Regions from separate parts of the Enterococcus sp. DJ147D b genome, predicted to be linked through region 2. Evidence: predicted binding sites of a transcription regulator. Region 2 holds the regulator's gene; the other holds the start of a gene.
The links. Region 2 encodes HrcA, which represses chaperone genes, less so after heat shock. Its sites were predicted from a motif close to TTAGCACTCNNNNNNNNNGAGTGCTAA; they were not measured.

Region 1 (16,007 bases), 1.2 Mb from region 2:
TTTATCAAAGATATGAATCAGACAGTTGTCTCATTAGCTTCAACGATTAGTCCTGAACTTAGTCGAAAAGATACGGCAGATCCAGATGAGGTCAATGGGAATATCAAGCGTTTTATCGAAAATAGTGCTTCAAGCGATATTATCGAAATTCGTGTGGTTGATGAAAAAGGGATTATTCGGGGGACAACAGATGTAAGTGAACAAAGTTCTATCGGTAAAAAAAATGATTATGTAGCCGTTGATGATTTTACTACTAAACGTTATGTCGCACTTGATTCAGATGACAAACGGGTAAATATTAATGTTCAGCCTATTCTGTCCCCGACCGGCGATGCCGTCATCGGGGCTCTTTACGTCAAAAGTGATATTGAGCAAAAGTATTCAGAAATTAGCAACACAGCGATTATCTTTTTCACGGCTTCGCTGATTGCGGCATTCATCTCGATGATTGTGTCGGTTTTGGTTGCTCGTTCAATTACACAACCAATTGGCGAAATGCGTGAACAAGCTATCCGGATTGCGCGAGGTGACTATAGTCGAAAAGTCAAAGTTCACGGACAAGATGAGTTGGGACAATTGGCAGACACATTTAACCAGTTAGCTGAACGAATCGAAGAAGCGCAAGACACGATGGAAGCTGAACGAAATCGATTGGACAGTGTCCTTTCCCATATGACGGATGGGGTTATTGCCACCGATCGTCGAGGAAAAGTTATCACGATTAACGATATGGCTTTATCATTGTTAGATATTAAAAATGAAGAGGCGATTGGTCAGTCTATTTTGACATTACTTGATATCGAAGAAGAGTATACATTACGTAAATTGTTAGAAAACCCAGATGAGATGGTTCTTGACCGCTCAACAGGTTCTACCGAAAGCGACCAGATGATTTTACGCGTTGACTTTTCGATGATTCGTCGTGAATCAGGCTTTATTAGTGGCTTGGTTGCTGTATTGCATGATGTAACAGAGCAAGAAAAAACAGAACGTGAACGTCGCGAATTTGTTTCCAACGTATCACATGAACTGCGCACACCATTAACAAGTATGCGTAGCTATATTGAAGCGTTGAGCGAAGGTGCATGGCAAGATGAAGAGATTGCTCCGAATTTCTTGAAGGTAACTTTAGATGAAACAGACCGTATGATTCGGATGATCAATGACTTATTGAATCTTTCTCGAATGGATACGGGGAATACACAACTACAATTAGAATATGTCAATTTTAATGAGCTAATCAATTTCGTCCTCGATCGTTTCGACATGATGGTTGGCAATCAAGAAAAGAAATATGCGATTCGCCGTGAATTTACTCAACGAGATCTCTGGGTCGAAGTGGATACCGATAAAATTATCCAAGTAATCGATAATATTATGAATAATGCCATTAAATATTCTCCTGATGGAGGAACAATCACTTGTCGCTTATTAGAAACACATAACAATGTCATTTTAAGTGTAACTGACCAAGGACTAGGCATCCCTAAAAAAGATTTGAATCGAGTATTTGAACGCTTTTATCGTGTAGACAAAGCTCGAGCACGTGCGCAAGGTGGCACAGGTCTTGGTTTAGCAATTTCACGTGAAGTAGTTAAAGCACATCGAGGAGCCATTTGGGCAGAAAGTAAAGAAGGACAAGGTTCGACTTTCTATATTTCGCTACCCTATGAACCATACGAGGAGGACTGGTGGGAATGAAAATTTCAGGAAAAATCATCCGGATTGGACTAGTTTTGATGGTTGCACTGAGTTTATATTTCTCCTATGTTATCTGGCTAAGTCCTGCTGGAAAAGAAACAGTGAATGTGGATGAAACAAGTACGCAAGTGATGACTGAATCACAGGCTAATCGAAAATCTTCAGAAATTTTTTTGCCACTCCATGTGACGTGGGTCCAAGGAGAGAATATTCGAGAAACCAATAGTGAGAACTTAGTTTCGCGTTTACAAACAGTTATCGGTAAAGCTCGTTTTGGCAAACTTGCAGCAGTGGTTACAGGAAATAAAACTGAATTCGATCAGAAAAAGGAACTTTCGGAAGGTTTTGAGTTAACTTATCTTGCTCCTTTTTTGTTACAAGAATACATCCAAGCATTTGGATTGAACTTAGACATAAGTAGTCTATCCAATGATGCGGAGATGATTTCATTTACTTGTATCCAGTTTGATGAAAAAAATAAAAAAATCCGTTTCTTGGACTTTGTTCATCAAACAATCTATGAAGCCAATATCTCTCTAAATTGGGAGGATATTGAAAAAGAGTTATCTTTCGATGAAAATAAATGGACTAAAATGTCTAAAAAAGCATCTGTGATTGCTCAACAATATGATACAGAATCACCAATCAAGTTAAAAAAATACAGTTACATTCTATCGCAACAACCTTATACACTTTTTCGAAATGCTTTCTTCCAGTCACCTGATGAAGTAAAAAACAATGATGAAAGTAGCGAATTGATTTTTTATGGTGGGAATGAAACAATGACAATTCATTCTGCTAGTCAAGTTGTCGATTTTCGAGGAGAATTGTCTGATACAAATGCTAATGGAAATATTTATTCAAAAAGTTTTCCATACATCAGTAAAATTGGTAGTAGCTTAGGAAATCTTCATTATTTTGATCGCACAGATAACCAAATCGATTATCGGATTTTTGTTGAAGGCTTCCCAGTATTTGGTACGGATAGTAAAGGAAAAGTTGGGATAACGATTAATGATGAAGCCAGTGAAAAAGCGCAAGTGAACATTCAGACTAGTTTAAATGCGATTCAAGTACCTATCCCTTCAGATGAATCAGTAGAATTGGCTAGCACAGCTGAAGTGATTCAACAATTGGTTACCCATGGTGTGGAAAAAGAAGAACTTGAATCGGTCATCATTGGTTATACGTGGCAAAATATCAAAGAAACAAACCGAGTCGTAGATTTGCTACCAGAATGGTATGTGAAATATCAAGGGAATTGGTACTCTGCCAGTGAATTGTCTAACAAACTAGCTGAAATGGAGGCGAACTAAGTGGACTTTAAAAAAATTGAATGGATTTTTTTCCTAGCTTTCTTAGGTCTCAATATTTTTTTATTCAGCAGTTATCACGAGGCAATGAACCAAGAAAACAATGTGATACGATCAGATCAAACGGAGTCAATACAAAATCGTCTAGCTAGTGATGATATTTCTTATTCAGGGAATATTTCTTCTGAGAGCAAGCAAGGATATTATTTAAGTGCTGAACAAAGTGATTTAGGCACGGTCTTAACACAACATCGAAAAAAGAATTCTACGGGGTTGCTTCGTAGCGGCATCACTTTTGACGGGCTGTCTACTTTAACGAAGACGTTTGCCACTGAAGAATCCGAAAAGTACAAGATCGACAATAAACAAACTAAACATTCGATTACGGAATTTTTGAATAGCCAAAATAATGTGCTTTATGGCGATGAATATGAATTTATGACGAATTTCTCGACATTAGACGGAGATTCACTAGAGATTCAGGCGAGTCAGTCGTATGAAGGAATTCCATTTCATGATGATACAGCTGAAATCAATTTTATGGTGGAAAAGGATGATGGTGTCTACCAACTGACGAAATATACGCAAACACATTTGACGAATATTGAACAGCTACGTGAAAAAATGGATCTATATTCAGAAGAAGAAGCAATCCAAACGCTTTATGTGAATAATAAGATTCCTAGTTCTTCAAAAATTTTATGGCGTCAACTTGCTTATTCTTGTATCGTAAAGGTTCGAGAAAAAAATGTGTACGTTCCAATTTGGTATGTGGCTATTGAAACAAGTGATAAAAGTGTTCAAATTGAATCCGTTAATGCATTCAGTAACACCATTGTGACAAATAATGTGGTTCCAAAAGTGGAAGATAATTAAAAAAGTAGGTATAATGAAAAAAGTTTACAGTGTGAAGAAGGGAAGTAATAAATAAATGGTCCAAGAAAAACCAGCTTTTAAAATCAGTATCCTTGCGAGTGGGAGTTCAGGAAACTCACTTTATTTGGAAAGTGAGAAGAAACGACTATTGGTGGATGCAGGTCTTAGCGGGAAAAAAATTACTTCCTTGATGGCTCAAATTGATCGTAAACCTGAAGACTTAGATGGTATTCTTGTGACGCATGAACATCGAGATCACATTCATGGTGTAGGTGTACTGGCACGGAAATACCATTTAGACGTGTATGCCAATGAAAAAACGTGGGAAGCAATGTCGCCGTTGATCGGTAATGTACCCGTCGAGCAAAAACATTTATTTGAAATGGGAAAAGTCCAAACTTTTGGAGATGTCGATATTGAAAGTTTTGGTGTTTCGCATGATGCGGCTGCGCCACAGTTTTATCGTATCTACAAAGAAAATCGTTCTTTCGTGATGTTAACGGATACTGGTTACTGTAGTGATTATATGCGTGGGGTTATTGAAAACGCAGATGGTTATCTGATGGAAAGTAATCATGACTTGGAAATGTTGCGGATGGGTTCGTATCCGTGGAATTTAAAACAACGAATTTTAGGAGATCGTGGTCATTTATCAAATGAAGATGGTGCATTAGTGATGACTGATGTGATTGGTAATCGAACGAAACGTATTTATTTAGGTCACTTGAGTAAGGAAAATAACTTGAAAGAGCTAGCTCATTTGACGATGGAAAACATATTAAAAGAAAAAGATTTCGGTGTGGGGTCTGATTTTGATGTGTACGATACGGATCCAGATCAAGCAACGGAATTGTTTTCAATCTAACAAATTGTTCCAAAAATATCATAAAAAATCCCAACAGTTTGATTAAACTATTGGGATTTTTTATTTACTTTATTGACTTACAACACTAATATGCTCGTTTTCATGCTTATCTGCTAAGACCTCATCAATTAAAGCAATGGCATAGTCCGCCATACTGATAACACTTTCTCCATGTGCATTGTTGTGAAGAAAGTCGTCATTTAATTGATATTTTCCAGTTCGTTCGCCAGTTGGATTGAAGAACGCAGCCGGACTGATATAGGTCCAACGAAGTCCCTTTGTGTTTTTTAAATGAGTAAGCGCTTGTGACATATGGAAAGCTGTTGGATAAAAAGGCGCGTCTTTTGGTACTTGGTCAATCATCCGAGTTGTTTTTTCTGGGTCAGTAAATAGAGAAGACGCACCGCCAACGACAAGTAACCGAGTCGAAGTATTCGTTAAAATTTTTGTTAAATGAGCAAGGGACGTTTGATGCATTTCTTCCTTGCCTGCGGGTGCGTTGAATGCATCAATAACAATGTCAAAAGAAGCAAGGTCTTCAGTCGCCAAATCGTATAAATCTTTTTCAATAAATGGAACAGCTACTGTTAGTTTTTTGGCATTTCTGACAACGGCTGTAACATCGAGCTGACGAGCAAGGGCCTCCTTTAAAATCAATGAACCTGCGTGACCAGTTGCACCAATAATTGCTATTTTCATCAAAAAACCTCCTATCATTTCCTTTATTGTATGAAGTTATGTGAGTAGGGTCAAAGAATTGGTTTTTTCTGGAAGAATTCAGTGCCAGACTTTCTTTTATATTTATTGCTCTGTTATAATTAAAAGATAATGAGGGGAGGGAAAACAGTGTTTGAATCAGAAAAAATAAAGCAGTTAAATGAACTAGAAATGATTGTTTATAATTATTTGATTGCCAATTTAGAGGAAGTTTCAAGAATGACGATTCGTCAATTATCAGATGCGTGTCATGTGTCGACCACGACGATTTTACGTTGTTGTAACAAATTAGGTTTACAAGGTTTTTCCGAGTTGAAATTTGCAATCAAAAATTATCAGACACAAGCGAAGCAGCAAATGTTTGAACAATTTTATGATGCAACTGTTCAAGTGGATTCTTTTTTGAAAAAAGTCAACAATGAAAGCTATCGAATCGTTTTGGAACAAGCAGTACAAATGATTGTAGAAGCTCGTCATGTTGCTTTTTCTGGAATTGGTACAAGTGGTGTCCTGGGATTATATGGCAGCCGCTACTTTATCAATTTAGGATTGAATGCATATAGTATCACTGATCCATTCGCCCCAGTTCCTTCTCGTGGTTTAGAAAGTACATTAGCGATTATTTTGTCCGTATCAGGTGAGACGTCTGAAATGATCGAAAAAACAGAAGCTTTTAAGCGTTATGGTGCGAAAGTCTTGAGTATTACCAATGACGAAACGTCAACGATTGCTCGTTTGGCAGACTACAATTTGTCTTATTATATGCCAGAAACAAGAGGAAAAGAGGAGTCACTGAATCTTACGACACAAGTCCCAGTGGTGACCTTATTAGAAATGTTAGCGCAAAAAGCGAGTCAAGAAATGGAAAGAGCACATTAGCCTGTTTTTTTTGTTGGAACATGTTCCTGCATACGGCTGAGCTCTTTTTTTCTTTGGCAAGGTTAGTTATAGTTATATATGTAAACGGATATAAAGTGAAAGAAAGGAGTATAGAAAAGGATTTATTGGATGAAGTGCACTTATTTTTTATTGGATGATTTTTTTAATTTACTTGGATAAGGAGAGATGTATTATGAACGAATGGATTAATGAGAAAGTTTTACCTCCGGTTTTAAAATTTGTTAATACAAAGCCTATTACTGCTTTGCGTAATGGGATGTTATATACAATGCCTTTCACCATTGTTGGTTCGGTTTTTCTATTACTAGCGAACTTCCCAGTTACAGCCGTTTCAGAATGGGTCAATAATTCTGGTCTTGCTGTTTACTTTAATCAAGCGTATGGTGCTTCATTTGCGATCATGGCAATTTTTGCAGTAGTTGGGATTGCTTATTCTTACGTTAAAGACGAAGGATTTGAAGGATTGCCAGCAGGAATGATTGCATTAGTTATCTTTTTATTAACAATGCGTTCAGATGTGACGGATGCAGAATCTGGTGTTGTAATTGGGAACGTAATTGATAAAGCTTGGACTGGTGGTCAAGGAATGATCAGTGCAATCTTGGTGGGATTATTTGTTGGATGGGGCTACACTTGGTTCCTAAAAAGAGATATTCGAATCAAATTGCCTGAGCAAGTGCCCGATAATGTGGCTAACTCATTTACTGCATTGATTCCAGCAGCTGTGTTGATCACTTTTGCAATGCTTGTATATATTTTCTTTGATGCAGTCTTCAGCACAACAATGATTCAATGGATTTACGAAGTAATCCAAAGCCCAATGCAAGGTGTAACTGATTCACTTGGTGGTGCATTGATGCTTGGTTTCTTAGTTCCATTCTTATGGTTCTTTGGGGTACATGGTTCAACGATTGTCGGCGGGATCATGGGACCAATCTTACAAGCAAATTCATTAGCAAACACAGAGATTCTTGAGTCTGGTAAAGCATTGACTGTTGCGAATGGTGGACATATCGTTACACAACAATTTTTAGATCAATTTATGACAGTCACAGGTGCTGGAATGACAATTGGTGTCGTGATGTTCATGGTTTTCTTTGCAAAATCAGCGCAGTTCAAACAACTTGGTCGTTTATCTTTAGCACCAGCTATCTTTAACATTAACGAACCAATTATTTTTGCAACACCGATTGTAATGAACCCGATTATGGCCATTCCATTTATTGCAACGCCAGTTGTTTCTGGCGTGATCACTTACTTTGCTTTGTATACAGGACTAGTTCCGTTATTCACAGCTGTACAAGTACCATGGACAACACCACCAATTATCTCAGGCTTTTTAGTAGGTGGCTGGCAAGCAGCATTGTTACAAACATTTGTTTTAGCAGTTGGTTTCTTTATCTATCTACCATTTGTGAAGAAAATCGATGCAATGAATTATGCACAAGAAAATGATCTTTCTTTTGAGGAAGCAGATCAATTAGAAGAGTCACAAGTTTTATAAACGATTTTACAAATTAACAAGAAATGAGTCGATCGTATGAGCGTATTGAGAAAAGATTTTTTATGGGGCGGTGCAGTAGCAGCCCATCAATTAGAAGGTGGTTGGCAAGAAGGAGGCAAAGGTGTTAGTGTTGCTGATGTCATGACTGCTGGAAAAAATGGTGTAGCAAGAGAAATTACAGATGGTGTGATTGAAGGCAAATATTATCCTAATCATGAGGCAATTGATTTTTATCACCACTATAAGGAAGATGTGCGTTTGTTTGCGGAATTAGGATTGAATTGTTTTCGAACATCCATTGCTTGGAGCAGAATTTTTCCAAAAGGTGACGAATTAGAACCAAATGAAACAGGATTACAATTTTATGATGACCTATTCGATGAATGTTTAAAGTATGGAATTGAACCAGTTATCACACTTTCTCATTTTGAAATGCCGTATCATTTGGTGAAAAAATATGGGGGCTGGCGAAATCGAAAAATGATTGAGTTTTTTACTCGATTTGCGGAAACTTGTTTCACTCGTTATCAAGAGAAAGTGAAATACTGGATGACCTTTAATGAAATCAACAATCAAGCAAATTTCCATGAAGATTTCGCACCATTTACTAATTCTGGTATTCGTTATGAAGAAGGCGAAGATCGCGAAGCAATCATGTATCAGGCTGCACATTATGAATTAGTAGCAAGTGCGCAGGCAGTGGAGATTGGTCATCGAATCAATCCAAACTTTGAAATTGGGTGTATGATTGCCATGGTTCCAATCTATAGTTACTCATGTAGTCCCAATGATATGATGGCAGCAACAGTTGCAATGCAAAGACGCTATTGGTTTACTGATGTGCATTGCAAAGGTCATTACCCAAGTTATATGGATGCATACTTCAAACGAAAAGGATTTGACTTAGATCGAACAGCAGAAGATGCCCATATTTTAAAGGCAGGATGTGTCGACTATATTGGCTTTAGTTACTACATGTCGTTTGCAATCAAAGATCATGGAAAAGCACCAACTTTTGATTATGATGAAGCAGCAGATTTAGTAGAAAATCCTTACGTGAAAGCATCTGATTGGGGTTGGCAAATTGATCCTATGGGCTTACGCTACGCAATGAACTGGTTCAATGAACGTTACGAAAAACCATTATTTATTGTGGAAAATGGATTTGGCGCGATCGATGAGATTGGGGAAAGCGGACAAGTTGAAGATGATTATCGTATTGAGTATTTACAAGAACATATTGCTTCAATGAAAGACGCTGTTGAATATGACGGTATTGATTTAATGGGCTATACGCCATGGGGATTCATTGACTTGGTTTCGGCTGGAACAGGAGAAATGAAAAAACGTTATGGCTTTATCTATGTTGATAAGGACAACGAAGGAAATGGGACATTGGCAAGAAGCAAGAAAAAATCGTTTGATTGGTATAAGGAAGTTATTGCTACGAACGGTGAAACATTAAGCTAAAAAAAACTGCGACAAAATCTCAAATGATTTTGTCGCAGTTTTTAATTGAAGGTGAAAATTATTTTTGGATCAACAACTGTACAACGATAACTAATGTATTCATACCAACGTGTGTGATCATCGAAGTCCAAATTCGACCAGTTGATTTATACAATAAACTAAAGAAGAAACCCAAAAAAAAGTAAACTAATAGATGTCCATCTGCATGTGCAACGGCAAAAAGTAGAGAACTGATTACAGCGCCTACCCAAAAATTAGAGTAGTGACTAATAAGACCTAGAATGCTACGACGAAAAACAAGTTCTTCCATAATTGGGCCACCAATAGTCGTTGCTAAAATAAAGGCAGGTGCTTTTAAAATCATCTGGATGATATTTTGCGTATTTTCAGATGGAGCGCTTTGACCAAATAAAAAAGTTTCTATTCTGACAGCTACACCTTGTAAAAGGATCGCTATCAAAATACCACCTAATCCAAGCAAAATGATTTCAGGAACACTTGCTTTGGGTACATCTGCTTCTATCGTTAAAGGTTCTTTTTGCTTAAAATACAGAAATAGTAGAATCAAAGCTCCTAGTAAATACGTGATCGTTGTCGCTGAAATCAAACCAGTCGAAGTAGTAACAATACCAGTAATGCTCAAAAGTACAGGGGAAACAAAAACTAAACCGTAGCAAAAAATGCTTAGTAGACTATATTTTTTTAATGACATAAAATTCCTCCTTGCAGGCTCTTATAAAAGATGGCTTACCTGTGTTAGTAGTCAAGATTTATTGGTAATTATACCATACGAAAGTTGTTCGCCGATGAAAATAAAAAATCAGATTTCTTTGATTTAAAAAGCTTGCAAAAAAGGAGCAGAATGAGTATTATTAAAAATGTAGGTTAGCACTCGATGAGTAAGAGTGCTAACAGAACTAAAAATCGTGTTATCGGAGGGATTTATCGTGTTAAAACCATTAGGTGACCGTGTCATCATCGAAGTCGCAAAAGAAGAAGAAAAAACTGTGGGAGGAATCGTCTTAGCTTCCTCTGCAAAAGAAAAACCACAAACTGGTAGAATCGTTGCGGTTGGTGAAGGCCGTTTATTAGAAAACGGTGAAAAAGTTCCTGCCGCTGTTAAAGAAGGCGATCAAGTAATGTTTGAAAAGTATGCCGGAACAGAAGTGAAATTTGAAGGCAAAGAATATTTGATCGTTTCTGGCAAAGATATTATGGCGATCGTTGAGTAAAGTTAGATAAATAAAATTTATTATTGAGGTGAAACCAATCATGGCAAAAGAATTGAAATTCGCAGAAGACGCACGCGCAGCAATGCTTCGTGGCGTAGATAAATTAGCTGATACAGTAAAAGTTACTTTAGGGCCAAAAGGTCGTAATGTTGTTTTAGAAAAATCTTATGGTTCTCCATTGATTACTAATGATGGGGTAACAATTGCAAAAGAAATTGAATTAGAAGATCATTTTGAAAACATGGGTGCAAAATTAGTTTCTGAAGTTGCTTCAAAAACGAATGATATTGCAGGTGACGGTACAACTACTGCTACTGTTTTAACACAAGCAATCGTTAGAGAAGGTTTGAAAAACGTAACTGCTGGTGCTAATCCTTTAGGTATTCGCCGAGGAATTGAATTAGCTACAAAAGCAGCAGTAGAAGAATTACACAATATTTCTACAGTTGTTGATTCAAAAGAAGCAATCGCACAAGTTGCTGCTGTTTCTTCTGGTTCAGAACAAGTGGGTCATTTGATTGCAGATGCAATGGAAAAAGTCGGTAACGACGGGGTAATCACAATTGAAGAATCAAAAGGAATCGAAACAGAATTAGATGTTGTTGAAGGAATGCAATTTGACCGTGGGTATTTATCACAATACATGGTCACTGATAATGACAAAATGGAAGCTGTTTTAGATAATCCTTATATCTTGATCACAGATAAAAAAATCTCAAATATTCAAGATATCTTACCTTTATTAGAACAAATTTTACAACAATCTCGTCCATTATTGATCATTGCAGATGACGTAGATGGCGAAGCATTACCAACATTAGTCTTGAACAAAATTCGTGGAACATTTAATGTAGTTGCTGTCAAAGCACCAGGATTTGGCGACCGTCGTAAAGCAATGCTTGAAGATATCGCTATTTTGACAGGTGGTACAGTGATCACTGATGACTTAGGTCTAGAATTGAAAGATGCAACGGTTGATAACTTAGGAAATGCTTCAAAAGTCGTTGTTGATAAAGATAATACAACAATCGTTGAAGGTTCTGGCGATAAAACAGCAATTGATGCACGTGTTCAATTGATCAAAAACCAAATTGCTGAAACAACTTCTGATTTCGATCGTGAAAAATTACAAGAACGTTTAGCTAAATTAGCTGGTGGTGTTGCAGTTGTCAAAGTTGGTGCGGCGACTGAAACTGAGCTAAAAGAATTGAAATTACGTATTGAGGATGCGCTAAATGCTACTCGTGCTGCCGTAGAAGAAGGCATGGTATCTGGTGGTGGTACTGCATTAGTGAATGTCATTGGTAAAGTTTCTGAAGTAGAAGCTCAAGGTGACGTAGCAACAGGGATTAAAATCGTTGTTCGTGCATTAGAAGAACCAATTCGTCAAATCGCTGAAAATGCTGGATATGAAGGCTCAGTAATCGTTGACAAATTGAAAAATGTTGAACTTGGTACTGGATTCAATGCAGCAACAGGCGAATGGGTAAACATGGTGGAAGCCGGTATCGTTGACCCAACGAAAGTAACACGTTCTGCATTGCAAAATGCTGCTTCCGTTTCAGCGTTGTTATTAACAACTGAAGCAGTTGTTGCGGATAAACCAGAACCAGCTGCTCCTGCTGCTCCAGCGATGGATCCATCAATGATGGGCGGTATGATGTAGTAATCTAACATATATAAAAGAGAGCTGTATGGTTACAGCTCTCTTTTATTGAATGAGGTATCTACAGATAAAGAACAATCATCTAAATAAAAAAGAAGACAGTTGACGAATTCATCCGTCAACTGTCTTCTTTTTTGTTATCAAAACGTTTTGCTTGCTCTGGGACGCGTTTCATAAATTATACTCGAACTATCAAGAAGGAGGGCTTACCTATGCATACTTATGTGAAAATTTTGGGAACATCAAGCACTTGTTTTTACGCGTTGGTAGATTGTCGTGAAAATAAATTAGTTTTAAAAAGTTTTCAAGGCCTGAATAAACCAGTGATAGAAAAAATTGATATCAGCGAGTTAACCAATTTAACCAAAGATACCTTTTGGGGCGGACAACGAATTAGTTTTTATTATCAAGAAAAGTTGTATCAATTTTATGAATGTGGGCCAGCTGTGATAGACTATCTACAAGAAAAACTTTTCGTTTAAGGTAGGTGGATTGACATCGTGGCAACTATTCGAGATATTGCACGTTTGACAGGCTATTCCGTTTCGACTATTTCTCGAGTTATTAATGAACACCCTTATGTGGATGAAAAGAAACGTGCAGAAATTTTAGCGGTTATGAAGGAACTAGATTATATTCCTAATGCAAATGCACGAACATTAAGTTATGGGGAAACGAAAAATTTGGGCGTCATTTTGCCCTATACTAATCACCCCTACTTTGATCAGCTGATTAGCGGAATCACTGAGGCAGCCTTTGATTCCAATTATAAAGTCACTTTATTACCAACAAATTATCAAATAAATCGTGAGAAAGCGTATCTCGAAGAATTTGCAGCAAAAAGATTTGATGGCCTAGTTGTAACATCACGTGCTAATTCATTAGAAACACTGAAGGCATATCAAAAATATGGTCCTATTATTTTTTGTGAAGAAATCAAAGATGAAAAGTCAAGTTGCGTATTTATTGATCGGGAGCAGTCGATTACAGAAGCATTGGATTATTTACAAAAAGTTGGTGTCAAAAAATTGGGTGTTACTTTAGGAAGGAGTAGCCGAATCAGTTTCAATTCTAAAATCACCTTACAATTATGTCGGAAACTCTATCCAAATTTTGAAGAAGAAATGGTTATCTGGGACTGTATTGGGTTGGAAGATGGAATCAAGGCGGGGACCTTTTTTAATGAGCATCCAGTAGACGGTATTTTTACAAATGCAGATATGGTTGCAGCTGGTATCCTCAAAGCATTTCCTAAAGGAAGAGCACCTAAATTAGTTGGCAGAGATAATCTGTATGTGAGTGAGCTATTGAACTTTTCCACCATTGACCATCACTTGAAAAAGTGTGGGGAAATGGCATTTTACTTATTCTTGAAAAAGAAACCTGAACAAATCAAGATTCCATATGAATTTATTCAAAGATAAAGATAATTGGAACGAACTAATAGAAAAAATGATTAGTGATTTTAAGAGATCTGGTTATAAAATAATAAAAAAGACTGGAATAGCTTTATGTGATGCCACAAAAAGTTCGATTTTCAAATGGAACTTTTGATGGACACTTGAGTAGGCTATCCCAGTTTTTTTCTTCGGATAAATCAAAACAGAATGGAATGAAATAATCCATTCATTTTTTCCTAGAACGGATAAAGGATCAAAAAGTAATCATTATTTATTCGTATAATATTGAATGATTTCATTCAATGCTTTGGTTGCACCATTCCCACTGCGATCATCATAATAAGCGGTAAAGCGCTCATCTGCTAGATACATTTGTCCCAAGCCCTGGTGAGCTTGTGGTGTATAAGTAGACCAACTAAATGCTAACCATTCTTTGTGCGCGTCAAAAATGGCCTTCGCTAGTGGTTGATCTAGTTCCGGCTGTGTAAGATAAGTTGCTAAATCTGTTAAAAGCTGTTCTTCAATTACCTGCATTTCTTGAAATTGTTGCTCAGTCATATTTGCCCATTTTTGATTGGCTTCCTCAACTGTTTTTTCGCCATATTTTTCTCGGATCTCTTGTCCAAATTGTTCTTCATTTTCGCTGATTTTTTGTTGTTTAAATCCTTCGAATTTTTCTTGGTCTGACATGGTTATTCCTCCTTCGTAACTAGTAAGTGTTTTTTGAACAGTTGTCAAAAGGGCGTCGATTTGTGCACGTTTCTTTAATAGCAGTTGCTGATGGTTACGTAATGCTTGCTGTTGATCAAAGTCTGGTTGGTTTAGTAATTCCTGAATTTGTTCAAGTTTGAACTCAAGTGAGCGATAAAATAAAATCTGTTGGAGCCGATCAATCTCTTTTGCACCATAGATGCGATAACCAGAAGAGTTGATCTTAGCTGGTTTAAGCAATCCAATTTCATCATAGAAACGTAATGTTCGGGGACTGACACCGGATAACTCTGCTATTTTTTTAATTGTATATTCCATTTTTTCCTCCTGACAATTGCTAGAATACTCCCTCACGTAACGAGAAGGTCAAGGAAAAATTTCAAAATCCTATTAAAAATTATGTTATACTATTTTATAAGAAAAGGAAAAGGAGAAATCAATGAACATTGTTTTTTCAGATATTGATGGTACGTTTCAAGAGCTAGGAAAAGAAATCCCATCGATTAATCGCGAAGCCATTCAAGCATTGCAAGCAAAGGGAGATCATTTCGTTTTTGTCACAGGACGAGGATATGACTTAGTCAAGCAAATGAATGATGAGTTGTTAATTGATTGTGATGTTATTTTTGGAAATGGTGCAGGCATTAAAAAAGTAGGTGAGCCTGAGCGTTACACTAGCACCCTAACGCACCAAGAAACAAAAGAAGTGATTCAAATTTTAGAAAAGCAAGAAATTTTATACTTTGTTCATACAGATCGTGGTGTGGTGATACGCCCAACAAAAGAATACACGAAACAGCTAAGTGCGCTGCGAGAATCATTAGAAAAACTTGGAGAACAAGGTAAACGAATCATGGATTATAAAGAACAATATTTTGAAAACGATTGCGTACATACGGAAGATATTGCAAAATATCTTTCCGAAAGACCTGAAACAGTCGTGGTCAAAATCGAATTGATGGAAGCAGATGACGAGCGTCACGAAGTGATTCGATCTTCTTTACAAGAAACAGAGTTACTTGTATTCCATTCATTTATAAAGACCTTAGAAATTGTGCATCCTAATAGTACAAAAGGAAGTGCTATCACCAATTATTTATCAGACTATCCATTAGCGACCAGCTATGGTATTGGGGACGGAGAAAATGACTTAGCTATGTTAGCTGTTGTTGATGTGCCTGTTGCTGTGGAAAACGCTGCAAGGAATGTAAAAGAAAATAGTCATATGATTGCACCAAGTTGTAGTGAAGGTGGCGTCGGTCAGTTTATTTTTGAACATGTTCTATAAGTAAAAAGAAAAAGAGGGATGAGATGAAATTAGTTGAAACACCAATCAATAGTAATCTAAATATCAAGACATTTTACCCAAAAATAGTGAATTTCTTTTTTGGAGATCAAACAATCAACTATTACAAATTCTACGCACTAGATCGTACACAAATTTTATATGTAGATACATACGATAAGATTCAGTTGATGATGATTAATACGAAAAAGAAGATCACAAAACAAGAAATCGACTATGCTATTCGCCGAATTTTGAAAGTAGCACGGGAAGAGGTATCTGTTCATGTCGGAGTCAAACAAGAATTGGAAAGGGCCGGCCTCCAATTCAAACGTCCAAATAAAGATATTGTGATCATCGAACAAAA
Region 2 (16,007 bases):
TTACAAAAAACTTGGACCAAATACCACAAATGATGATACTTGCTCCAAGTTTTGCTATCGTTAGCGATTCAATTAATTGTTACTACTGTTTAGAAGACTGTTTCCGAAATTTCTCTGCTAACTCGATTGTTCGATCAGCCAAAATCGATTGTGCGTCTATGACTGGGTACGTATTATCCGAAGCAAATTCTTGCATCAATGATAATTCGGTACATCCCAAAATGATTTTTTCACAGTTTAACCGGCCAACCACTTCTTCTAAAATTTCATAGTATAAAGCTTCATTCAAGTAGTCTGATTCTTTGATATCATGATAAATCAAATGACTGATTTTCGCTTGTAACTTTTCATCAGGAATCACTACATCAAATCCTAATTGTTTTACTTCACGCTCGTAAATCCCTGCCTTCATGCTGCCTTCTGTACCTAACAAGGCTACTGAACCAGTTGTTTGTTGACGAACTAATTCATTGGCCGCTTCTCTTGGCATATGCAAGAGGGGGATAGCCGTTGCTGCTTGTAGCTCATCAAAAAAATAATGCGCCGTATTACATGTCAATACGATAAAATTGGGCTGTAGTAGGTTTTGCTTTTCAATATCATCGAGCAAATAAGGAATTGGATTTTCCTTTTCACGATCCAAAATATAAGCAGTTCGATCAGGCACCGTTGCATGATTGAACAATACATAGTTTAGATATTCTTGGTCCTTAGTTGCATTTGTGCGGTGATTGATCAAGCGGACAAAACTTTCCGTCGCCATTGTTCCCATACCGCCCAAAATACTGAAAAAATTTTCCATGACTAGCCTTCTTTCACATGAAAGTATTTTTTGAATCGAGGAATATAGTTATGGAACATATATTTCATTAACACCCAACGTTTCAATGAACGATCGCCATCATAAAATACAGTTGTGCCAAAACGTTTTTCCTGGATCATTTTTTCTGCAATTTTTTTATCTTCATTCTCTCTTGCATACGTTAAGAAGATTTTTTTTGGTACGCCCATCCACAGTTTTGCATCTGAAGAATCTTTTGTACCATAAATAGTTTCTGTAAATGGTTTGTGGAATACTCTGTCTTCGGTAACAAAACGTGCTAAATTAAGCCCATTCAATGTAACAAAGAAGCTACTACGTCCTTGGCGTAAATTAATTTCAAATAATTTATATTCACCATCACGTGGATCATACTTCATGTCAAAATTCGCAAAGCCAGTATACTCGATTGTTTCTAAAAATTTCTTGATTGTCTGATAAATTTTTTCATTGTAATCTGGCATAATTACCACATAATTACCAATTGACGCAGGTGTTGGATCTTCCAAGAGCGGATGTCCCAAGCACATCATACGAACCTGATGATTTTCATCAACATAAGCGTTTAACACACGCATGTTGCTATCATCTCCAGGAATGAAGTCTTGAACAATCATCTCACTCGTATATCCAGCTTCGTAAATTCGTCCTAAAATCAAATCAAACTCTTCACGATTATCGATAATAAATGCTTTTTTTCGTCCTTCAAATTGGACAGAAAGATACTCGACACTATTCGCTGGTTTTAATGCAACTGGAAATTCAAATGGCAGTTCTTGTTCCAAACGACCATCCACTAACATTGGTTCTCTAACAATTAATGTTTTTGGATAAGGAAGTTGATATTTTTCGCAAACTTCATAGAAACTTACCTTATTGATTAACCGTTTGAATAATGAATAATCAATATACGGACAAATAAAGTATGCCGAGAGTTCTTCTTTATGCTGAGATATCAACTCTGCATATCCATCGCCACAAGCAATCAATAAATATTTTTTGCTGTGGTCGGAATATTTTTCTTTTGCCAAACGTAACATTGTTTCGATAAAAACTGGATCCTTATCAAAACCGGGAATCACTTCGACACTCACGATGTTACTATAACGGGTTGGTGCAAGTTGGTTTGAAGCATAGGCTTGGCACACTTTTCCATAGGCTTCATTAAATGAACGAGCCATACCATAGACGTTCATATCACTTCCCAATAATATAGGAATAAATTCTTCATTTACATTACTATTCATCACAATCTCTCACTTACTCATTAATCTACTGATTCTTTATTTAACTACACAAGGAATATCATACCATAAAGAAAAAAGCAATCAAAGGAAACTCCTCCGATTGCTCAATTCTTTTTTGAACGGATTGAACTTATAGGAAGTTTTATCTATACCAATTCAGTGTAGAAAGAACTACCTTGTAATGTATTTTAGAAGATGCTATCTAAAAAAACAAGTGTTTTATCATCTTTTAAAGTTTTTTTAACCATATCACCATTTTTTAATTTTTAGACCTTTTCTTCCATTACTTTTTCTAAATATCGTCCAGTGTAACTCTCTTTTACCTTAACAATATCTTCTGGTGTCCCAGTGGCTAAAATCGTTCCGCCACCATCGCCTCCTTCAGGCCCTAAATCAATGATATAATCCGCAGTTTTGATGACATCTAGATTATGCTCGATTACTAATACCGTATTTCCTGCATCCACTAGACGTTGTAAAACATCTAGTAAACGTGCAATATCATCTGCATGTAGCCCCGTTGTCGGTTCATCAAGAATATAAAAGTTCTTACCATTGGATATTTTATGCAATTCACTGGCCAATTTCATCCGCTGTGCTTCTCCACCGGATAATGTCGTCGCTGGTTGCCCCATCGTAATGTAACCTAATCCGACATCCACGATTGTCTTTAATTTACGATGAATTTTAGGAATGTGTTGGAAGAATTCTACAGCGTCTTCAACAGTCATTTCTAAAATATCAGCAATATTTTTTCCTTTATACCGTACTTCCAACGTTTCAGAATTGTATCGTTTGCCATGACACACTTCACAAGGAACATAAACATCAGGTAAAAAATGCATTTCGATTTTGATGATTCCGTCACCACGACAAGCTTCACATCGGCCACCTTTTACGTTAAAGCTAAAGCGTCCTTTTTTGTAGCCACGCATTTTAGCTTCATTTGTTTGTGCAAAAAGATCACGAACATCATCAAAGACACTTGTATAAGTTGCTGGGTTACTTCTTGGTGTACGGCCAATGGGGCTTTGATCGATATCAATGATTTTTTCGATACTATCATAACCAGAAATTGTTTTGAATTTACCCGGTTTAGCTGAATTTCGATTCAATTTTTGTGCAAGAGCTTTTTTCAAAATACCATTAACCAAAGTACTTTTTCCAGAACCAGAGACACCAGTGACTGCCACGAATTCTCCTAGAGGAAACTTCACTGTCACGTTTTTCAAGTTATTTTCTGCTGCTCCAGTAATTTTAATTGCTTCACCATTTCCTTGGCGACGTGTTGTTGGTACAGCAATCTTCTTTTTTCCTGATAGGTATTGTCCTGTTAATGAACGTGGGTCTTTCGCAACTTCTGCAGGCGTTCCAGCTGCAACGATTTGTCCACCTTGCTCACCAGCACCTGGTCCTACATCAATCAAATAATCCGCTGCTCGCATGGTATCCTCATCATGTTCCACAACAATCAAAGTATTGCCTAAGTCTCTCATTTTCTTCAGTGAACCAATCAAACGATCATTATCCCGTTGATGTAACCCAATTGATGGTTCATCCAAAATATACAGAACACCTGAAAGATTTGATCCAATTTGGGTGGCTAAACGAATTCGTTGTGCTTCCCCACCAGATAGTGTTCCAGAAGCCCGACTCAAGGTTAAGTATTCCAACCCAACATTTTCTAAAAATGACAATCGATCGTTTACTTCTTTTAAAATCGGTTTAGCAATCATCGTTTCTTGTTCAGATAATGTTAAACCTGAGAAAAAATCAACTGCTTTTTTGATCGATAATTCATTTGTTTCACCAATATTTGTTCCATTAATTTTGACAGATAAGGCTTGCGGATTCAAACGTAATCCTTTACATGTTTGACAAGTTAATTCCGTCATATATTGACGCATTTGCTCTCTCGTAAAATCACTGCTTGTTTCTTGATAACGACGAGCAATATTCTTTAGCACGCCCTCAAAAGATGCTTCCACGTCACGCACACCGCCAAAATCATTTTCGTAATGGAAATGGAATAATTCATCTGTCCCATTCAAAACAATTTCTTGATGTTCTGCTGGTAATTCATCAAACGGTGTGTTCATATCAATTCCATAACTTTCACACGCTTGTGCCAACATTTGAGGATAGTATTGCGAACTGATTGGATTCCATGGAACAATTGCTCCTTCAGCCAAGGTCTTGGTACGATCAGGAATAACTAAATCTTGGTCTACTTCTAGTTTCAAACCTAGTCCATCACAATCGGGACAAGCTCCAAATGGCGCATTGAATGAAAACAATCGTGGCTCCAGTTCGCCAACTGTAAAGCCACAATAAGGGCAAGAGTAATGTTCACTGAACAGCATTTCTTTTTCACCAATCACATCAACCAAAGCATAGCCATCTGCCAAGCGTAATGCTGCTTCAAAGGAATCGAACAAACGTGAACGAATGCCCTCTTTTACCACTATTCGGTCAATAACGATAGCAATATCATGCTTTTTGTTTTTTTCCAGTTCAGGAACCTCAGTAATGTCGAAGGTATCACCATCCACTCTTACACGAACATACCCTTCTTTTTGAATTCGTTCAAACACTTTTTTGTGCTGACCTTTTTTCTTTGCAACAATTGGTGCTAAAATTTGGATCTTTGTCCGTTCTGGTAACTCTAACACTTGGTCAACCATTTGTTCAACCGATTGACTGGTGATCTCAATGTGATCATTAGGACAGATTGGATGGCCCACACGTGCAAAAAGCAAACGTAGATAATCATTGATTTCTGTTACTGTTCCTACCGTCGAACGAGGATTTTTACTTGTCGTTTTTTGGTCAATCGAAATCGCCGGACTTAAGCCGTCGATACTGTCAACATCTGGTTTATCCATTTGCCCCAAAAATTGGCGAGCATAAGCAGAGAGACTTTCGACATATCGTCGTTGTCCCTCTGCATAAAGTGTGTCGAAAGCTAATGAGCTTTTCCCAGAACCAGATAACCCTGTAATCACTACAAATTTATCTCTTGGAATTGTTACATCTACATTTTTTAAATTGTGCTCTCTGGCACCATGAATAATAATTTTATCGTTAGCCATCTCGTCCTCCTGCTCTTTACTCCGCTGCCTTCAATTCTAAAATTGTATCGCGTAAATTAGCGGCAGTTTCAAAATCTAAAGCTTTCGCAGCATCTTTCATTTCTTTTTCTAATTTCATCAATAAATCAGCTTTTTCTTTTCGACTCATTTCATTATAAGAAACTTGGACTGTTCCTTTGGCGTCATCTTTTGCCTCTTTTGTAATAGAAATCAAATCACGAATTTCTTTGATAATCGTTTTTGGCACGATTCCATGTTCTTCATTATATGCTTCTTGTATCGAACGTCTCCGTGCCGTTTCATCCATTGCTGAACGCATCGAGTCCGTTACTTTATCAGCATACATGATTACTTTTCCTTCTGAATTTCGTGCTGCACGCCCAATTGTTTGGACAAGCGAACGTTCACTTCTCAAGAATCCTTCTTTATCAGCGTCTAAGATAGCAACCAAAGAAACTTCTGGAACATCTAATCCTTCACGCAATAAATTGATCCCAACTAAAACATCAAACTCACCTAAACGTAAGTCACGAATAATTTCCGTCCGTTCAAGGGTTTTGATATCACTGTGCAGGTATTTTACTTTGATTCCCAGTTCTTTAAAGTAATCAGTCAGATCTTCAGACATTTTTTTCGTCAACGTCGTTACAAAGACACGTTCATTTTTCTCCACTCGGTCATTGATTTCACCAACCAAATCGTCAATTTGACCCATGATCGGACGAACTTCAATCACTGGATCTAATAAACCAGTTGGACGAATAATTTGTTGGATTACTCTATCCGTTTGTTCATTTTCATAAGGCCCCGGTGTAGCCGAGACGTAGATAATTTGATGGACATGTTGCTCGAACTCTTCTAATCTTAATGGCCGATTGTCAAGCGCTGAAGGCAAGCGGAACCCATAATCAACTAACATTTGTTTACGCGCCCGGTCACCATTATACATTCCGCGAATTTGTGGCATCGTTACATGTGATTCGTCAATGACAATCAAAAAATCTTCTGGAAAGAAATCAAGCAATGTATAAGGTGGCTCTCCTTCTTTTCGACCATCCATATGTCGCGAATAGTTTTCAATGCCTGAAGTGTAACCCATCTCTAGCATCATTTCGATATCATAGTTTGTTCTTTGTTCTAAACGTTGCGCTTCTAGTAACTGATTATTATCTCGTAACACTTTTAAGCGCATCTCTAGTTCGGCTTTGATGTTCGCAACAGCCTGTTCCATATGTTCATCATTTGTCACGAAGTGAGTAGCAGGGAAAATAGCAACGTGTCCTGTTTCACCAAGCACCTCTCCAGTTAGCGCATCTACTTCCCGAATTCGTTCGACTTCATCCCCAAAAAATTCGACTCTCAAAGCACGTTCGTCGCGTGAAGCCGGAAAAATCTCCACCACGTCACCGCGTACTCGAAACCGACCACGCTGAAAATCAATATCATTTCGTTCAAAATTGATTCCCACTAGATTCCGAATCAATTGATTACGATCAAGTTCTGCTCCTTGTCGAATTGAAACAACTTGTTTCTGATATTCAAATGGTGAACCTAATCCGAAAATACAAGAAACAGAGGCAATCACAATTGTATCGTTCCGCTCTAGAAGGGAACTTGTAGCCGAATGGCGCAGCTTATCAATCTCGTCATTGACACTTGAATCTTTTTCAATATAAGTATCACTAGATGGAACATACGCTTCTGGTTGATAATAATCATAATAAGAAACAAAATATTCAACCGCGTTTTTGGGAAAGAATTCTTTAAATTCTCCATATAATTGTCCAGCTAAAGTTTTATTATGTGCAATAATCAATGTTGGCTTATTTACTTCCTTAATCACATTTGAAATCGTATAGGTCTTCCCCGTACCGGTTGCACCTAATAAGATTTGCGCTTTCTCCCCACCAACCACACCATCCACTAATTGGCGTATCGCTTCAGGTTGATCCCCTGCTGGTTGGTACTTCGAGACAAGCTCAAATTGTTGAGAGGTATCTCTTTCAATCATTTTTCGTCCCCCTTTTCATTCATTCCTTTTCATTTTATGACTTGCAAAAAGAAAAGGAAAGCAAAGGCATTCCTTACTAAAAAATTATAACACACCGAACATACTTTCGCCACTCCTTTACCTCGGCATTCCATGTTAGAACTTCTTACATAGGATGTTAGATTTTATTGTTTTTTTCATTTTTTTAAGTTTCAGAACTTGTCTGATTCATTACTTTTCACCTATAATAAATAGATATTGAGAATTTAGGAGGTAATTATGAAAAGAAAGCATTTATTCTACTCGTTCATTTTCATAATGGCAGGATTTATCACACTTGCAACTAGTAATCCTGCCCATGCAGAAACAAACAATACGGAATCAAGTACCGCCGAGTCGATGCAGATGGCTCAGCCAAAAAAAGACAAATACGTCGTTGCTAGCGACTCTGCCTTTGCACCCTTCGAGTTTCAAAACACGGACGGTAAGTATGAAGGAATCGATGTTGAGTTAATGAAACAGATTTCCGAGCTTCAAGGCTTCAATATCCAAATGGACTATCGCGGATTTTCCGCTGCGTTACAAGCATTAGAGTCTGGACAAGCTGATGGCATGATTGCCGGAATGACCGTCACAGATGAACGTAAGCAAAGTTACGATTTTTCTGATACTTATTTTGATAGCGGAATTCAGTTGGGCGTAAAACAAGGTGATACATCAATCAAATCCTACAAAGATTTAAAAGGGAAAACAGTTGGTGCCAAAGTCGGAACCGAAAGCGCTGAATTCCTGAGCAATCATGAAGAAGAATATGGCTACAAAATCAAGTACTTCGACGCTGCTGACCAATTATATGACGGTTTGAAAGTTGGTGCGATTGACGCAATCATGGATGACTACCCTGTTCTTGGTTATGCTATCAAACAAGGTCAAAAAATTGATACCCCAATGCCAAAAGAATCTGGTGGTAAATATGCCTTCGCAGTTAAAAAAGGTGAAAACCCAGAACTTTTAACGATGTTCAATGAAGGACTTAAAGAGTTAAAGCGCACAGGCGCCTATGACAAAATCATTGATAAATATGTAGCTACTTCAAATGAGTCAGCAGACTCAACCAAAGACGAATCAACAATCATCGGTTTAATCAAAAACAATTACAAACCATTATTACGTGGTTTTTGGATGACAATCGTTCTTGCTCTAGTCTCTTTCGCTTTGGCACTAGTAGTGGGTGTTATTTTCGGATTATTCAGTGTCTCACCTATTCGTGCACTACGCATGATAGCAAGCATTTACGTTGATATCATTCGTGGAATTCCAATGATGGTACTTGCCTTCTTCATTTTCTTTGGCTTACCTGGAATTGTTGGATTTACAATTCCAGATTTCATTGCTGGCGTTATTACATTGACCTTAAACGCGAGTGCGTATATTGCAGAGATCGTTCGTGGCGGTATCAACGCCGTTCCCGTTGGACAAATGGAAGCTTCGAGAAGTTTAGGGTTGTCTTATAACCGAACAATGCAAAAAATCATCTTGCCACAAGCTATTCGAATCATGCTTCCTTCATTCGTTAACCAATTCGTTATCTCATTGAAGGATACAACAATCATCTCTGCAATCGGAGTAGTCGAATTACTACAAGCTGGTAAAATTATCGTTGCCCGTACCACACAAAGTACGTATGTTTACTTAATTATCGCAGTCATGTATTTAATCTTGATTACCGCTTTAACAAAATTAGCGAAAGTTTTAGAAAAGAAGGTGAAGTAAGATGTCAGAAAAAATCTTAGTTGAACATCTTGTAAAAAAATATGGTGAAAATACTGTATTAAATGATATCAACGTCTCAATCAACGAAGGCGATGTCGTTTGTATCATCGGCCCTTCTGGTTCAGGAAAAAGTACTTTCCTACGCTGCTTAAATCGTCTAGAAGAGCCAACGGATGGTGACATCATCATCGACGGCGCTCATTTAATGGATAAAAACACAAATATCAATCTTGTTCGTCAGCATATCGGAATGGTGTTCCAACACTTTAATTTATTCCCTCACCTTTCTGTTTTAGAAAATATTATTCTTGCGCCAATGGATTTGAAAAAGGAATCTCGCGAAGAAGCAGAAAAAAAAGCCATCAAGCTATTAGATACAGTTGGCTTAGCTGATAAAAAAGATATGTCACCAGAAATGCTCTCAGGCGGACAAAAACAACGTGTTGCGATTGCGCGTGCATTAGCAATGAACCCAGACATCATGCTTTTTGATGAACCAACCTCTGCACTTGATCCAGAGATGGTCGGTGATGTTCTGAACGTCATGAAAAAACTTGCAAAACAAGGAATGACCATGGTTATCGTTACTCACGAAATGGGCTTTGCCAAAGAAGTCGCTAATCGTGTCATGTTCATTGACGGCGGAAACTTCCTTGAAGACGGAACACCTGAACAAATTTTTGAAAATCCACAAAACGAACGCACAAAAGATTTCCTAGATAAAGTTTTAGATATTTAACCAGAGAACCTGAAACAGTTTCAAAACATGAAAAGCATCGTCAAAATCTTGAACAAGATTTTGACGATGCTTTTTTGATTCATATTCTAGAAGAACTAATCATTGCTAAGCACTTCTTTTTATCACTCGTGTCCTTCATTACCAAAGGACTTACGAGTGTATCACAACCCGTTTTTTGATTCAGTTTATTTTCAAAAAGTTCACTTTATTAAGTAAGCAGATAAACAATAAAACGGTGAAGTGACATATTTGTCGACTTCACCGTTTTATTATTTACGCTTTTTTCCGCCAAAAGCATCCTTCATCTTATCGAAAAAACCATCTTCTTGCTGTTCTTCGACTTTCATTCCACCTGCTTCAGCAAATGAGCGTAACGCTTCTTTTTGTTGCTCATTTAAGTTCTTCGGTGTAATTAGTTTCACTTTCACGTGTTGGTCACCTGTTGCACCACCACGTAGTTTAGGTGCACCTTTTCCGCGAAGACGGAAGTTTGTTCCTGTTTGTGTCCCTGCTGGAATTTTTAATTTAACATCCCCATGAACAGTTGGAACTTGAACTTCATCTCCTAAAGCTGCTTGTACAAAACTTAATGGTAATTCGTAATAGATTTCTGAACCATCACGATCAAAAATATTACTTTCTTCTACACGGAAGACTACATATAAATCACCGAACGGCCCACCGTTTTCACCTGCTTCACCTTGACCAGCTAAACGCATTTGTTGTCCTTCTTCGACACCAGCTGGTACATTTACTTTCACAGAGTGAGCTTTCTTTTCATGACCTGAGCCATGACAAGTTGGACACGGTTCTTTGATTTCTTTTCCAGTACCGTGACAAACATCACACGTTTGACGACTCATCACGCGCCCTAGTGGCGTTTGACGTTCAACATTGATTGTCCCTGAACCATGACATTTTTGACATGTAATTGGTTCCGTACCAGGTTTTGCACCATTCCCATGACAAGTGTGACAAACTTCTTCGCGGTTATATTTGATTTCTTTTTCAATACCAAAGATTGCTTCCTCAAAACTCAAATCAATTGTGTATTGCAAATCAGCTCCTTGGCGAGGTGCCGTCGGATCAACTGAACGACCTCCGCCTCCTCCAAAGAAAGAGTCAAAGATATCTTCAAAACCACCGAAGCCACCTCCACCTCCAGAGAACCCGCCAAAGCCACCGAAGCCGCCTCCGCCTCCAGCGCCATAATTTGGATCTGTGCCAGCATGACCATATTGATCATACGCAGCCCGTTTTTGTGGGTCACTTAAAATTTCATAAGCCTCAGATACTTCTTTAAATTTTTCTTCTGCATCTGCTTCTTTGTTAATATCAGGATGATATTTCTTAGAAAGTTTACGATAAGCTTTCTTTATTTCATCTTCTGAAGCCCCTTTTGAAATTCCTAAGACTTCATAATAATCACGTTTCGTTGCCATAGGCTTTCCTCCTATTGGTTCTAATACATCAAATTCACATCGCTTGTAATCATATCACATTTTAGACGAAACCAAAACTGCTGCATGCATTCTTTCAAAAGAAAAAGACTGTGGCAAAAAGTCGGATCGACTTTCCCCATAGCCTTCTCTTTTTTACGAATAGGTAGACAGTCCAGAAAAGATGGCTTTAGCCGAATCTACAGATTTCAGCTAAGTCCAAGTTTCCTGTTTTGGTCTACTCCTAGCACACTAGGGAACTAATTATTTGTCGTCACCGTCGACTTCTTCAAAGTCAGCATCAACGACATCGTCTGCTCCGCCTTGTGCTGCTTCAGGATTTTCTTGTGCTTGTTGTTGTGCAGCTTGTTCATATAATTTAACTGTTAAGTTTTGAACGATTTCATTCAAAGCATCACGTTTTGTTTTCATTTCTTCAATGTTATTTGCTTCAACTGCTGCTTTTAATTCATCGCGAGCCGCTTCTGCTTTTTGAACTTCTTCTGCGTCTACTTTACCTTCTAATTCTTTCAATGTTTTATCAACTGAGAATAATAAAGCATCTACGTCATTGCGAAGATCCACTTCTTCTTTACGAGCTTTGTCAGCTTCTGCATTTGATTCTGCATCTTTTACCATACGTTCGATTTCTTCGTCTGATAAACCTGATGAAGATTTGATAGTGATCTTTTGTTCTTTTGAAGTACCTAGATCTTTTGCTGATACATTGACGATTCCGTTTTTATCAATATCAAAAGTAACTTCGATTTGAGGAATACCACGTGGTGCTGCAGGAATATCAGTTAATTGGAATCTTCCTAATGTTTTGTTATCAGCAGCCATTGGACGTTCACCTTGTAAAACATGAATATCTACAGCCGGTTGGTTATCAGCAGCTGTTGAGAATACTTGTGATTTACTTGTTGGGATCGTTGTATTACGATCAATCAATTTAGTAAAGACTCCACCCATTGTTTCGATACCTAATGATAATGGTGTTACATCAAGTAAAACAACATCTTTTACATCACCAGTAATAACGCCACCTTGAATTGCTGCACCCATTGCAACAACTTCATCAGGGTTTACTGATTTATTTGGTTCTTTACCAGTTTCTTTTCTTACAGCTTCAACAACTGCAGGAATACGAGTTGAACCACCAACTAAGATTACTTCATCGATTTCAGATTGTGATAAACCAGCATCTTTTAATGCTTGGCGTACTGGAATTTTTGTACGTTCAACTAAGTCAGCTGTCAATTCATCAAATTTCGCACGAGTCAATGTCATTTCTAAATGCAAAGGTCCTGCTTCGCCAGCTGTAATAAATGGCAAGCTGATTTGAGTGCTTGAAACACCTGACAAATCTTTTTTCGCTTTTTCAGCAGCATCTTTCAAACGTTGTAAAGCCATTTTATCTTGACCAAGGTCTACGCCGTTTTCTTTTTTGAATTCCGCAACCATGTAATCAATGATCTTGTTATCAAAGTCATCCCCACCTAAATGGTTGTCACCAGCTGTTGATAGTACGTCAAAGACACCATCACCTAATTCAAGGATTGATACGTCAAATGTACCACCACCAAGGTCAAATACTAAGATTTTTTCGTCGCGGTCTGTTTTGTCTAAACCATAAGCTAAAGCTGCTGCTGTTGGTTCATTGACAATACGTTCAACTTCCAAACCAGCAATTTTACCAGCATCTTTTGTTGCTTGACGTTGTGCATCGTTAAAGTATGCAGGAACAGTGATAACTGCTTTCTCAACTTTTTCACCTAAGTAATCTTCAGCAAAGCCTTTGATATATTGAAGAATCATTGCAGAAATTTCTTGTGGTGTGTAAGATTTTCCTTCCACTTCTACTTTATATCCAGGTTCGCCAATGTGACGTTTGATTGATGAAATTGTATTTGGGTTAGTTACAGCTTGACGTTTTGCCACTTCACCAACTTGGATTTCACCATTTTTAAATGAAACTACAGAAGGTGTTGTACGGTTTCCTTCTGGGTTTGCGATAATTTTTGCTTCGTTTCCTTCTAATACAGCAACTGCAGAGTTTGTTGTACCTAAGTCAATACCAATAATTTTAGTCATATTAACGTCTCCTTATTAAATAAAATTTATTTTATAGTTGCACGAATTACTGCGCGACAATGACCATTGTTGGTCTTAATACGCGATCGTGTAATTTGTATCCTTCTTGCAAAACTTCTACAATCGTATCTGCCGGCAACTCATCAGATGCAGGAACAGTTTGGACTGCTTGGTGAAGCATTGGGTCAAACGTTTCGCCTTTCGCAGGAATTTTTTCGATTCCTTCTTCTTTAAGTGCAAAACGGACACCTTCTAATACCATTTCGACACCTTTTTTCAAGCTAGCACCTTGTTCGTCTGAAACTTCTGTTGCTAGCGCTCGTTCTAGGTTGTCAATTGAAGGCAATAATTTTTTTGCTAAATCTTGCGAACGATATTTTTGCAATTGTTCACGTTCATTTTTTCCGCGATTTGCCATATTGGCAATTTCAGCTCGGGCGCGTAGGAACTTATCTTCCATTTCTTCTAAGTCAGCTTTCAAGTTGACGATTTCAACATTTTCCACTTCAACTTCTGAAACACCTGAGTCTTCCGCAGCTTCTGTATCGACTTCCAAATCTTGCTGGATGTCTTTTAATTCTTTGTCTAATTCCTCTTGGTTTTCTTTCACGATACAGTCTTCCTTTCATTATTCAGTCAGCTGTCTTGATTATTCATACTAAAAATCAGATTAGCTGCTATCAATCTTAGAAATACGGACTTACGATCATGAGCCAGATAAATCAAGCAAACGATAGTAATCAGCCAGCTTATTCGCTAGTTCTTTTCGATAGACATCAACCAAACCAAACATTCGTGAATAAGGCATGCTTGTTGGTCCGAGTAAGGCAATGGTTCCTCGACCATGCCCATCAATTTCATAACTTGCTTGAATCATACTCATGTTTTGTAGCAAATCATTACCTAATTCAGAGCCAATCTTAATATGAATATTACTATCCATTGGAACAATCATTTGAGTAAGCTCGTCGGAATCTCTCATTAAAGAAAACATCGACTTAAACTGATTCAAATCTTGATGGGGTTCATAATCAAGTAGATTCATTTGTCCACTCACATAAATTTTATCTTCAAATACTTGACCTAAAACAGCATCAAATAAATAAGAGATACCTTCCGTTGATTGGAAATATTTATGTAAGATCATTGGGATCTCTGTTCGTAATTTTTGATAAACAGTCATTAGTGGATCTCCCACCAAGCGGTCGTTAACAAGCCGAACCATTTTTTCTAAATCTTGACTCCCCAAATTTGCTGGAAGAGTAAATACCTGACTTTCAACATTACCTTTATCCGTCACCACGATAGCAATGATTTGCCGATGGTTTAACGGAACGATTCGGAAACCCGTTAATCGGCGATCTTTCACTTCTGGTCCCAACGAGAATGTCGTATAGCTTGTCAATTCAGACAAGATTTCAGCAGATTGACGTATGATTTCGTTGATCTCATGAAATTCTTTCCCTAAAGACTGCCTAATCACTTGCAAATCATCATTTGTTACACGAGTTGGTTTTAATAAATGATCCACATAATAACGATACCCCATTGCAGATGGAATTCGGCCAGAGGAAGAATGAGTTTTTAATAGTAGCCCGTCTTCTTCTAGCGCCTTCATATCGTTACGAATCGTCGCTGAACTCGCTTCAATTCCCTCGGCCATTAGCGTTTTGGAACCAACGGGTACGCCACTACTCGTATAGTTTTGGATGATCAGACGCAAAATATCACTTTGTCTCTGTGTTAACATCTTCCATCACCTCTCATTAGCACTCCTATCTTCTAAGTGCTAACCTACTTACTAATATAACAAGCCGCCTGCTTTCTGTCAAGAAAAACACATCATTTTTTAGCACTCTTCCATTCCGAGTGCTAACGATAGATTTTATTCAAAAAAGAGCGAGAAATCAATATTTTTTTGACTTCTCGCTACGCAATTATTTGTGATTATTTTTTTATTTAATTAAATTTAAACAATTTTTATTTATTAATTTCCGTTTTTGGTAACAAAAATTTTTCAAAAACTTCGTTCCCTAAAAATGTACCTTTGGAGGTTAAATAAATTCTTTCGTCCGCATTCACTAACAAGTCTTCTTTCACTAATGCATCTAATGTTGACTGGTAGAGTGACTCTATCGTTTGTTGATAACGATCATAAAAATGTTGTTTGCTGATACCGGATTTTTTACGTAAACCCAAAAACATTTCCTCTTCAATCTGATTATTTCGTGATAATTTCTCTTTTTCTAAAATTGGTAAGTTTCCTTCACGCAACGGATGTAAATAATGTTGGATTGGTCCTTTATTTCGATAACGCGTTTGATCGAGATACCCACTTGCCCCTGCACCAAAACCAAAGTAATGATCATTGTTCCAATACATTAGATTGTGTTGTGATTCATGACCGGTCAGCCCAAAATTACTAATTTCATATTGATGACGGCCATGTCGTTCCATTGCTTCAATCGTTTCCTCAAACATCTGCGTTTCTGTTTCTTGATCAGGCAACTCCAATCGCCCTTGTCTCACCCAATTCATGAACATCGTTTTGTTTTCCAAAATCAATGAGTATAAAGAATAATGCGGCAAATCTAGTGTTAATGCTTTCTCCAATGTATCACGATAATTTTCAAGTGTTTGTCCAGGCAAAGCATAAATCAAATCGATACTTACATTAGAGAAGCTTTCTGCTTCCAAAAATGACATTGTTTGGTATACATCTTCTGCAGTATGTTTTCTACCAATTTTCTTTAACAAACGATTATCAAAGGTTTGGACTCCCATAGATAAACGGTTCACATCATAATTTTTCA

Region 1: a site for HrcA is predicted at 10,232-10,258, ahead of groES (co-chaperone GroES). Genes of this name have one in related genera too.

The regions. Positions count from the first base shown of each region.
Region 1 covers NZ_CM177104.1:2,241,431-2,257,437, reverse strand. The annotation lists gene walK (cell wall metabolism sensor histidine kinase WalK) at 1-1,701, shown strand, start outside; gene AC4BD1_RS10630 (YycH family regulatory protein) at 1,698-3,017, shown strand; gene AC4BD1_RS10625 (two-component system regulatory protein YycI) at 3,018-3,890, shown strand; gene AC4BD1_RS10620 (MBL fold metallo-hydrolase) at 3,946-4,755, shown strand; gene AC4BD1_RS10615 (NAD(P)-dependent oxidoreductase) at 4,825-5,454, opposite strand; gene AC4BD1_RS10610 (SIS domain-containing protein) at 5,602-6,351, shown strand; gene AC4BD1_RS10605 (PTS sugar transporter subunit IIC) at 6,545-7,876, shown strand; gene AC4BD1_RS10600 (6-phospho-beta-glucosidase) at 7,913-9,346, shown strand; gene AC4BD1_RS10595 (CPBP family intramembrane glutamic endopeptidase) at 9,405-10,058, opposite strand; gene groES (co-chaperone GroES) at 10,294-10,578, shown strand; gene groL (chaperonin GroEL) at 10,619-12,244, shown strand; gene AC4BD1_RS10580 (hypothetical protein) at 12,457-12,726, shown strand; gene AC4BD1_RS10575 (LacI family DNA-binding transcriptional regulator) at 12,745-13,668, shown strand; gene AC4BD1_RS10570 (MerR family transcriptional regulator) at 13,912-14,673, opposite strand; gene AC4BD1_RS10565 (HAD-IIB family hydrolase) at 14,795-15,643, shown strand; gene AC4BD1_RS10560 (DUF1827 family protein) at 15,667-16,007, shown strand, end outside.
Region 2 covers NZ_CM177104.1:1,070,083-1,086,089, reverse strand. The annotation lists gene AC4BD1_RS05245 (amino acid racemase) at 83-802, opposite strand; gene AC4BD1_RS05240 (D-aspartate ligase) at 805-2,070, opposite strand; gene uvrA (excinuclease ABC subunit UvrA) at 2,334-5,159, opposite strand; gene uvrB (excinuclease ABC subunit UvrB) at 5,176-7,170, opposite strand; gene AC4BD1_RS05225 (amino acid ABC transporter substrate-binding protein/permease) at 7,429-8,922, shown strand; gene AC4BD1_RS05220 (amino acid ABC transporter ATP-binding protein) at 8,924-9,661, shown strand; gene dnaJ (molecular chaperone DnaJ) at 9,931-11,103, opposite strand; gene dnaK (molecular chaperone DnaK) at 11,365-13,194, opposite strand; gene grpE (nucleotide exchange factor GrpE) at 13,241-13,804, opposite strand; gene hrcA (heat-inducible transcriptional repressor HrcA) at 13,901-14,944, opposite strand; gene hemW (radical SAM family heme chaperone HemW) at 15,175-16,007, opposite strand, start outside.